3 regions of the Solibacillus sp. FSL W7-1464 genome follow, and region 2 is predicted to be linked to each of the others. Evidence: a T-box and tRNA genes for the amino acid it is inferred to sense, from the RefSeq annotation. Region 2 holds a T-box; the other regions hold tRNA genes.
The links. The T-box of region 2 lies ahead of ileS (isoleucine--tRNA ligase). A T-box ahead of a tRNA ligase gene usually reads a tRNA of that ligase, here a tRNA-Ile.

Region 1 (3,250 bases), 1.9 Mb from region 2:
GCGAGGTTCTACACCAAGCCATTCCAAATAAAAGGCTCGTAAAATGGGGACTGAAAGACCTGTCCCAATTTTACGAGCAAAGATACTCAAAAGGTTGAACCGCCGTATACGGAACCGTACGTACGGTGGTGTGAGAGGTCGGCTAGCCAATTAATGGCTAGCCTCCTACTCGATTTGCGTTAAAAGCTCTCTTAAGATAATAAACAATGCTGCTATTTTCAAGGGTTGAATAATTTCTTAATTATAAAACCTGTGTTGAGTCAATTAACCGGCAACCGGAATTCACTTTAGACGAATATAATTTAATGGCTACTGCTTGGGAAAAGGAACAGAGGTTTTCCGGTTATTTAATGAAAGTTGGAATGACAATGCAAATAGTTTAGTTGCCGCTAGTTTAGAGGACTGTTTAAACCGATTTTCTACGAATAATGTATGTAGAGGTATTCATATCCCCGGCTTAACAAAAAGCTGGTAAAAGCAATTTAAAAGGCGATAACAAGGATTTAACATCAGATTCGTAGTTTCTAAATAAAGCTACGGCAGGTACAAACATCAGCTAACGAAATAGCATCATTTTAAGTGCATTTTAATATGAATATTATTATGATAGAATAACATAAAACATTGAAAAACACTGGAAAAAATATAAAGATAAAGAGTACATTTAGAAACCAATAGGTGGAAATCTTTAAAATGGTTATTCTATCATTACTTTAAAAAATAATGATAAATGTACGGATATTTTCTTGACAGCTTTAGTATATAAAATGTATAAATAAGTAGTCGTATATTCTAAAACACTAAATATTTATAAGTAATATTAATAATTATATCAGAATGATTTATAAATATTAAAAACAAGTCTTGATAAAGTAAGTGAAACATATTAGAATTTCGTTATACTAAGTAAACGTTTTCATCTGCAACATAGATGAATAAATGGAAAAATTAGAAAATAAATATATTTTATAAAAATAATTTCAAAAAAGGTATTGCATTATAAAAAAAGTAATGATAATATAAATCTTGTCCTTAAGAGAAAGGACATGCGGTTACGAAAAAATAATCAGCATATACCCATTGGAGGATTAGCTCAGCTGGGAGAGCACCTGCCTTACAAGCAGGGGGTCGGCGGTTCGAGCCCGTCATCCTCCACCATTTCTAAATGCCGGTGTAGCTCAGTTGGTAGAGCAACTGACTTGTAATCAGTAGGTCGAGGGTTCGACTCCTTTCGCCGGCACCATTTAGAGAGCCATTAGCTCAGTTGGTAGAGCATCTGACTTTTAATCAGAGGGTCGAAGGTTCGAGTCCTTCATGGCTCACCAGTTTTTATATTGTCTGCTGCGGGTGTGGCGGAATTGGCAGACGCACTAGACTTAGGATCTAGCGCCGCAAGGCGTGGGGGTTCGACTCCCTTCACCCGCACCATTTTAATTTCATAATACTGTCAGAGTAAAAATATCTTATGCATTTTGCGGAAGTAGTTCAGTGGTAGAACACCACCTTGCCAAGGTGGGGGTCGCGAGTTCGAACCTCGTCTTCCGCTCCAAAAAATGCCGGGGTGGCGGAACTGGCAGACGCACAGGACTTAAAATCCTGCGGTGAGTGATCACCGTGCCGGTTCGATTCCGGCCCTCGGCACCATCTTTACAATAAACAATATGCGCCCGTAGCTCAATTGGATAGAGCGTCTGACTACGGATCAGAAGGTTGTGGGTTCGACTCCTGCCGGGCGCGCCATATTATTTCGGAATGTAGCTCAGCTTGGTAGAGCACTTGGTTTGGGACCAAGGGGTCGTAGGTTCGAATCCTGTCATTCCGACCATCATTTATGGGGCCTTAGCTCAGCTGGGAGAGCGCCTGCCTTGCACGCAGGAGGTCAGCGGTTCGATCCCGCTAGGCTCCACCATATTTTTTGTAACCAAAATAAAGATCCTGGCGGTGTAGCTCAGTTGGCTAGAGCACTCGGTTCATACCCGAAAGGTCGTGGGTTCGACTCCCTCTGCCGCCATCTTAAAGGACCTTTAGCTCAGTTGGTTAGAGCAGACGGCTCATAACCGTCCGGTCACAGGTTCGAGTCCTGTAAGGTCCACCAGTTAACGTACTAATCATAATGGAGGTATACCCAAGTCTGGCTGAAGGGATCGGTCTTGAAAACCGACAGGCGGGTAACACCGCGCGGGGGTTCGAATCCCTCTACCTCCTCCATTTTTACAAACTGGGTACTTTAAACAGATTCAACCATCATATTATCGCGGGGTGGAGCAGTGGTAGCTCGTCGGGCTCATAACCCGAAGGTCGCAGGTTCAAGTCCTGCCCCCGCAACCAAATGGTCCCGTGGTGTAGCGGTTAACATGCCTGCCTGTCACGCAGGAGATCGCCGGTTCGATCCCGGTCGGGACCGCCATTTGTGGGTTTGTAGCTCAGTTGGTAGAGCATTAGATTGAAGCTCTAAGTGTCGGCGGTTCGATTCCGTCCAAACCCACCATTTGCGGGTGTAGTTTAGTGGTAAAACCTCAGCCTTCCAAGCTGATGTTGTCGGTTCGATTCCGATCACCCGCTCCAGTTTTTAAATAGGGCCTATAGCTCAGCTGGTTAGAGCGCACGCCTGATAAGCGTGAGGTCGATGGTTCGAGTCCATTTAGGCCCACCATAGTATTATTCCGAAGTAGCTCAGTTGGTAGAGCATCCGGCTGTTAACCGGCAGGTCGCAGGTTCGAGTCCTGCCTTCGGAGCCATTTTTTCTATTTTTGGGGACATACTCAAGAGGCTGAAGAGGCGCCCCTGCTAAGGGTGTAGGTCGCGTAAGCGGCGCGAGGGTTCAAATCCCTCTGTCTCCGCCATCGGCCCGTTGGTCAAGTGGTTAAGACACCGCCCTTTCACGGCGGTAACACGGGTTCGAATCCCGTACGGGTCATACATAGAAAAGCGGAAACGCTAAGTACTTTTACATGTACTTAGCGTTTTTTTGTATAAAAAGGAGAGATTCCAGTGAACGAATATTTAAAAGTATTTGATCAATATTATAAGCAAACTGGTATTGAACAACGTGATTTCATTCATGCAAACGGTTATTGGCATGAAGTATTTCATTGCTGGATTATTGAAAGAACAGATTCTGAATGGCGCATTTATTTACAGTTGAGAAGTAAAAATAAAAAGGATTATCCAAATCAATTTGATATTACAGCAGCCGGTCATATACTCGCATCGGAGACGGTTGAAGATGGTGTACGCGAATTAGAGGAAG
Region 2 (3,250 bases):
TGGATGTTGTGTTAGCGACAATCATCAATATCTCCCGTCAAAAATCACAAAGCCTGATCAATGCGGGTAAAGTGAAAGTTAACTGGACTGTCAGGGAAGCTGTAGCCTTTGAATTGCAGGAAGGCGACATTATTTCCGCAAGAGGATATGGGCGGTTAAAAGTCATCCTGACAGAAGGGCGGACAAAAAAAGACAAGATTCGATTACAAGTAGGACGTTTAGAGCAAAAAGTATAATTTTCAACTGTTTTTTAGGAAAACATGATGTTATTCCGAAAAGAAACGTTTATAATACTTGTAAGAATGTACGTAAAAAAGGAGAGTAGAACGATATGCCATTATCACCTCTTGATATACATAATAAGGAGTTTACACGCGGATTCCGTGGATATGCAGAAGACGAAGTAAATGAATTTTTAGATCAGATTATAAAAGATTATGAGATTGTTTTACGCGAAAAAAAAGAGCTCGAAGAAAAGATTAAAATGATGTCAGAACAAATGAATCATTACAATTCATTGGAAGACACTTTACAGAAGTCAATTGTTGTAGCTCAAGAGGCAGCTGGCGAAGTTCGTCGCAATTCCGAAAAAGAAGCAAAACTTATCGTTAAAGAAGCTGAAAAAAATGCAGACCGTATAGTAAATGATGCATTGGCAAAAGCAAGAAAAGTAACGATCGAGATTGACGAATTGAAAAAACAGTCGAAAGTGTTCCGCAACCGTTTTAAAATGTTGGTGGAAGCACAGCTTGATTTACTGAATACAGGCGACTGGGATCACTTACTCGAATATGACGTAGATTTAACGGAAATTCAGGACAACAATCGTAAAGAAATTAATGAAGAGAGTCAAAATGACGAAAATGCCGTTTATTAGTCAACGGTACTTGACATTTTATACAGCCTTTTCATATACTGAAAAATAATGAATAGGATGCACTTGCATCATGCTTTGACGGAGACAGTAAATTTAACATTGTGGTATAGCGATTCGAGGATGGTGAGAGCTCGAACGAAGCAAGTTAAATCGAAAATCACTCCCGAGCTAAATAACTGAAATTCGAGTAAGTTATTTCGTAGCACACGACGTTACAGTGTCTAATGAGGCTAATTTTATTTAGCGAATTTAGGGTGGTACCACGAGACTAATGCTCCTCGTCCCTTTTTACAGGGATTAGGGGCTTTTTTGTTGTTTAAAAGTTCCAAAACCCCTATTGGAGCATTAAAAGTATGACAATCGATGAAACGCATTCATTTTTGCTGAAACGTTGATTGGAATGGAGGGGAGGATGGAACGAATGCTAAAATCGTCACGTCCTGTGACAATGCATTCGTGACCAACATCGTGTTGGCCCCCGAATGGAAATCAACCATCAACAATCAGCACTCGATAAGATCACTAGGAGGAATTTACAATGGTAGAGTATAAAGACACATTATTAATGCCGAAAACAGACTTCCCTATGCGCGGCGGTTTGCCAACTAAAGAGCCGCAAGTTCAGGCACAATGGGATGAAATGGATATTAACAAATTAGTGCTGGAACGTACAAAAGACCGTCCGCACTATTTACTGCATGATGGCCCTCCATATGCAAACGGAGACATCCATATCGGTCACGCATTAAACAAAGTGATCAAAGACATGATTAACCGCCAAAAATCGATGTCAGGTTTCCACGTGCCATATATTCCAGGTTGGGATACACACGGTTTACCAATCGAACAGGCATTAACAAATAAAGGCGTTAAACGTAAAGAAATGTCGGTTGCAGAATTCCGCGAGCTTTGCGAAAAATACGCTTATGAACAGATCGAAAACCAAAAAAGCCAATTCCGTCGTCTAGGTGTACGCGGTGACTGGGAAAATCCTTATATCACATTAAAACCTGAATTCGAAGCACGCCAAATTGAAGTGTTCGGGAAAATGGCGGAGAAGGGCTATATTTATAAAGGCTTAAAACCGGTCTATTGGTCTCCATCTTCTGAGTCTGCATTGGCAGAAGCAGAAATCGAATATAAAGATGTTGAATCGTATTCAATTTATGTAGCATTCGGTATTAAAGACAGCAAAGATGTAGTACCTGCAGATGCTAAATTTGTCATCTGGACAACAACGCCATGGACAATTCCGGCAAACTTAGGGATTTCGGTAAATCCTGAATTCACATATGTTGTCGTTGAAACTAACGGCAGCAAATATATTGTTGCAAAAGATTTACTGGAAAAATTATCAGCGACATTTGGCTGGGAAGATGTTCAGATCGTTCAGGAAGTACAAGGCGAACAGCTTGACTTGATCGTTGCAGAACACCCAATTTACAAACGTGATTCACTAGTGATGGTTGGTGACCACGTAACTGCTGATGCCGGTACTGGTTGTGTACACACAGCACCAGGTCACGGTGAGGACGACTATCAGATCGGTAAACGCTATGGTCTGGACATTTTATCACCGGTAGATAACGGTGGCTGCTATACAAATGAAGCACCTGGCTTTGAAGGATTATTCTATGAAAAGGCAAATCCGGTTGTCATTGAAAAATTAAAAGAAGAAAATGCATTATTACAAGTTTCTAAATTTACACACTCATACCCGCATGACTGGCGTACAAAAAAACCGGTAATTTACCGTGCAACACCACAATGGTTCGCATCTGTTGAAATGTTCCGTGGGGAATTGCTGGATGCAGTAAAAGCGACAGAATTTACACCAAGCTGGGGTGAAACTCGTCTTTACAATATGATTCGCGACCGTGGTGACTGGGTAATTTCCCGTCAGCGTGCATGGGGTGTACCAATTCCGATTTTCTACGCGGAAGATGAAACACCGATCATCACACCGGATACAATCGCTCATATTTCAAAATTATTCCGTGAACACGGTTCAAATATTTGGTTCCAGCGTGAAGCGAAAGACTTGCTTCCTGAAGGCTTTACACATGAAGGCAGCCCGAACGGCAAGTTTACAAAAGAAAATGACATTATGGACGTATGGTTCGACTCAGGATCGTCACACCAAGGTGTCTTAGCAGAGCGCGGACTGAAATATCCTGCCGACCTTTATCTTGAAGGTTCTGACCAACACCGCGGCTGGTTCAACTCATCATTAATCACATCTGTAGCGATTAATGGGCATGCACCATATAAAGGTTTATTAACACATGGATTCGTATTGGACGGCGAAGGACGCAAAATGTCTAAATCACTTGGCAACACGATTGATCCGATCAAAGTGATGAACCAATACGG
Region 3 (3,250 bases), 710 kb from region 2:
ATGTAGCTGCTGTTGCGCCACACACTTTACTTTTCTGCTCATTGATTGTGAGACCCAGTTCATCTTCGATAAAATTCTTGACACTGGTCATGACGCGTTCACCTGCTCTTGGTGACTTTACATAAATCACAAAATCATCCGCATAGCGAATGAATCGGTGTCCTCGTTTTTCTAACTCTCTATCTAGCTTGTTTAAATACACGTTTGCTAGAATTGGAGAGAGTGGACCCCCTTGGGGTGTACCTTCTGTCGTTTCAATGAGGATGTCCTTGTCCAATATGCCTGAGCGTAAGAATTTCCATATTAGCTTAAGTACTATTTTATCTGTTATGAATTCTTCCAAATAAGCTCGTAGTCGCTGGTGATGAATCGTATCGAAGTAACTTTTCAAGTCACAGTCCACCACTGTTCGATAACCTTCCTCGTAATATTTCTTAGCGAGGGCAATTGCCTGGTGTTGGTTTCGACCTTTTCGAAAGCCAAAACTTTTGTCTGAAAAGTGTGGATCAATTATTGGTTGGATGACTTGTAGAATGGCTTGTTGAACAACTCTGTCCAATACACATGGTATACCTAGATATCGTTTGGAGCCATCCGCTTTTGGGATAGCTACTCGTTTCACTGGTTGAGGTTGGTAGGAACCATCTTTTAATTTCCTTTTCAATGGTTCCTCATATTTTATTAAATGCGCCTTCAGTCCATCAACCGTGATACCATCGATTCCAGGTGCTCCTCCATTTCCTTTTACTTTCTTATATGCATTCCATAGGTTTCTATGGGACGCAATTCTGTCAATTAAATTGATACTTTCTTGTTTCTTCATTTCCATGTTTACATCCCTACACGCTCTTATATACTCTTTCGCTTCCAGCTTATCCCTCTATAAGTAGCCATCTATTCGGTCTATACCTTGATGTTTTCTGTGTTTTGGCGGGATGTCTCCACCTCCTTGTTTCTTTCAAGATTTAAAAGATTGTTCGGCCCTTCATCTTTTGTCGAAGACTACTATGGCTTCTGCTGACTTCTCTTGATTCATCCATTTATCACTAAACAAATTGTTAATTGAATAACCCTCAAGAGACCTCCCCGGGTAAGCACAACCGCCTTCCTCTCATGTAACTGCCAGATTTACTGTATGGGATTTGGGCAGTATTGGACTTCGCTTTGTTTGGCAAGCTCATCCGTCCCAAGTCAGCCTTTTATCTGATTTCTGTTCGTCAGTTCGAGAGTTTGCGTCCGACTTCCTTCAGATTCCACGTCACCATGGACACCCTTGTCTTTCGCTAACAGTTCCTACTGCCAAGCCTGTAGTGGACTTTCACCACCAGGCTGTTGTGCATGCCGGGCACACCAAAAAAACACATTGCAAATTTTGCAATGTGTTTTCATTCAAGTGTATGACCCGTACGGGATTCGAACCCGTGTTACCGCCGTGAAAGGGCGGTGTCTTAACCACTTGACCAACGGGCCAATGGCTCCGAAGGCAGGACTCGAACCTGCGACCTGCCGGTTAACAGCCGGATGCTCTACCAACTGAGCTACTTCGGAATAATACTATGGTGGGCCTAAATGGACTCGAACCATCGACCTCACGCTTATCAGGCGTGCGCTCTAACCAGCTGAGCTATAGGCCCATAGTATGGTGGGTTTGGACGGAATCGAACCGCCGACACTTAGAGCTTCAATCTAATGCTCTACCAACTGAGCTACAAACCCATAAAAAAAAAATGGCGGTCCCGACCGGGATCGAACCGGCGATCTCCTGCGTGACAGGCAGGCATGTTAACCGCTACACCACGGGACCAACATCTAAAGAAGAATATTAAAAATGGAGGAGGTAGAGGGATTCGAACCCCCGCGCGGTGTTACCCGCCTGTCGGTTTTCAAGACCGATCCCTTCAGCCAGACTTGGGTATACCTCCAAAGGGAATAAAATATAAATGGTGGAGCCTAGCGGGATCGAACCGCTGACCTCCTGCGTGCAAGGCAGGCGCTCTCCCAGCTGAGCTAAGGCCCCATAAATGGTCGGAATGACAGGATTCGAACCTACGACCCCTTGGTCCCAAACCAAGTGCTCTACCAAGCTGAGCTACATTCCGAATATGTCAATAAAAATATATTATGGCGCGCCCGGCAGGAGTCGAACCCACAACCTTCTGATCCGTAGTCAGACGCTCTATCCAATTGAGCTACGGGCGCGCATTATTAGAGATAAGAATTATAAAATGGTGCCGAGGGCCGGAATCGAACCGGCACGGTGATCACTCACCGCAGGATTTTAAGTCCTGTGCGTCTGCCAGTTCCGCCACCCCGGCATTTTGGAGCGGAAGACGAGGTTCGAACTCGCGACCCCCACCTTGGCAAGGTGGTGTTCTACCACTGAACTACTTCCGCACAAATGCATAAGATCTATTTATTCTGACAGTATGTATAATTTTATAAAACTGGTGAGCCATGAAGGACTCGAACCTTCGACCCTCTGATTAAAAGTCAGATGCTCTACCAACTGAGCTAATGGCTCTCTAAATGGTGCCGGCGAAAGGAGTCGAACCCTCGACCTACTGATTACAAGTCAGTTGCTCTACCAACTGAGCTACACCGGCATTTAGAAATGGTGGAGGATGACGGGCTCGAACCGCCGACCCCCTGCTTGTAAGGCAGGTGCTCTCCCAGCTGAGCTAATCCTCCAATATTCTAGCGAAGCGACGTCCTACTCTCACAGGGGGAAGCCCCCAACTACCATCGGCGCTAAAGAGCTTAACTTCCGTGTTCGGTATGGGAACGGGTGTGACCTCTTTGCCATCATCACTTCACTTGCACATGGATGTGCTGGCGTCTACGTTACCACAGGACGTGGTGCTTTTAGTAGACGTTCCTTAATTGGCTTTCAATACACGAAGTGTCTTGAAACCCTTAGAAAGATCATTCTTTCAAAACTGGATAAACGTTTCATTGAATTGCGCAATAAAATGTGGTTAAGTCCTCGACCGATTAGTATTCGTCAGCTGCATGCGTCACCGCACTTCCACCTCGAACCTATCTACCTGATCGTCTTTCAGGGGTCTTACTTACTTGCGTAATGGGAAATCTCATCTTGAGGGGGGCTTCATGCTTAGATGCTTTCAGCACTTATCCCGTCCATACATAGCTACCCAGCGATGCCTTTGGCAAGACAACTGGTACACCAGCGGTATGTCCATCCCGGTCCTCTCGTACTAAGGACAGCTCCTCTCAAATTTCCTACGCCCAC

Region 1: it encodes a tRNA-Ile, which carries the amino acid that the T-box ahead of ileS (isoleucine--tRNA ligase) is inferred to sense. The anticodon was not compared.
Region 3: it encodes a tRNA-Ile, which carries the amino acid that the T-box ahead of ileS (isoleucine--tRNA ligase) is inferred to sense. The anticodon was not compared.

The regions. Positions count from the first base shown of each region.
Region 1 is NZ_JBBORC010000001.1:2,884,575-2,887,824, reverse strand. It holds gene MKZ25_RS14305 (group II intron maturase-specific domain-containing protein) at 1-98, shown strand, start outside; tRNA gene MKZ25_RS14300 (tRNA-Val) at 1,083-1,158, shown strand; tRNA gene MKZ25_RS14295 (tRNA-Thr) at 1,168-1,243, shown strand; tRNA gene MKZ25_RS14290 (tRNA-Lys) at 1,250-1,325, shown strand; tRNA gene MKZ25_RS14285 (tRNA-Leu) at 1,344-1,428, shown strand; tRNA gene MKZ25_RS14280 (tRNA-Gly) at 1,475-1,549, shown strand; tRNA gene MKZ25_RS14275 (tRNA-Leu) at 1,556-1,644, shown strand; tRNA gene MKZ25_RS14270 (tRNA-Arg) at 1,664-1,740, shown strand; tRNA gene MKZ25_RS14265 (tRNA-Pro) at 1,749-1,825, shown strand; tRNA gene MKZ25_RS14260 (tRNA-Ala) at 1,834-1,909, shown strand; tRNA gene MKZ25_RS14255 (tRNA-Met) at 1,938-2,011, shown strand; tRNA gene MKZ25_RS14250 (tRNA-Ile) at 2,019-2,095, shown strand; tRNA gene MKZ25_RS14245 (tRNA-Ser) at 2,116-2,208, shown strand; tRNA gene MKZ25_RS14240 (tRNA-Met) at 2,254-2,328, shown strand; tRNA gene MKZ25_RS14235 (tRNA-Asp) at 2,332-2,407, shown strand; tRNA gene MKZ25_RS14230 (tRNA-Phe) at 2,413-2,488, shown strand; tRNA gene MKZ25_RS14225 (tRNA-Gly) at 2,492-2,565, shown strand; tRNA gene MKZ25_RS14220 (tRNA-Ile) at 2,577-2,653, shown strand; tRNA gene MKZ25_RS14215 (tRNA-Asn) at 2,663-2,738, shown strand; tRNA gene MKZ25_RS14210 (tRNA-Ser) at 2,753-2,843, shown strand; tRNA gene MKZ25_RS14205 (tRNA-Glu) at 2,846-2,917, shown strand; gene MKZ25_RS14200 (NUDIX hydrolase) at 2,992-3,250, shown strand, end outside.
Region 2 is NZ_JBBORC010000001.1:939,143-942,392, forward strand. It holds gene MKZ25_RS04460 (YlmH family RNA-binding protein) at 1-236, shown strand, start outside; gene MKZ25_RS04465 (DivIVA domain-containing protein) at 332-877, shown strand; T-box leader at 944-1,166, shown strand; gene ileS (isoleucine--tRNA ligase) at 1,416-3,250, shown strand, end outside.
Region 3 is NZ_JBBORC010000001.1:227,000-230,249, reverse strand. It holds gene ltrA (group II intron reverse transcriptase/maturase) at 1-823, opposite strand, end outside; tRNA gene MKZ25_RS01170 (tRNA-Glu) at 1,399-1,470, opposite strand; tRNA gene MKZ25_RS01165 (tRNA-Asn) at 1,473-1,548, opposite strand; tRNA gene MKZ25_RS01160 (tRNA-Ile) at 1,558-1,634, opposite strand; tRNA gene MKZ25_RS01155 (tRNA-Phe) at 1,641-1,716, opposite strand; tRNA gene MKZ25_RS01150 (tRNA-Asp) at 1,729-1,804, opposite strand; tRNA gene MKZ25_RS01145 (tRNA-Ser) at 1,830-1,922, opposite strand; tRNA gene MKZ25_RS01140 (tRNA-Ala) at 1,942-2,017, opposite strand; tRNA gene MKZ25_RS01135 (tRNA-Pro) at 2,023-2,099, opposite strand; tRNA gene MKZ25_RS01130 (tRNA-Arg) at 2,123-2,199, opposite strand; tRNA gene MKZ25_RS01125 (tRNA-Leu) at 2,227-2,315, opposite strand; tRNA gene MKZ25_RS01120 (tRNA-Gly) at 2,320-2,394, opposite strand; tRNA gene MKZ25_RS01115 (tRNA-Lys) at 2,446-2,521, opposite strand; tRNA gene MKZ25_RS01110 (tRNA-Thr) at 2,528-2,603, opposite strand; tRNA gene MKZ25_RS01105 (tRNA-Val) at 2,613-2,688, opposite strand; rRNA gene rrf (5S ribosomal RNA) at 2,698-2,813, opposite strand; rRNA gene MKZ25_RS01095 (23S ribosomal RNA) at 2,972-3,250, opposite strand, start outside.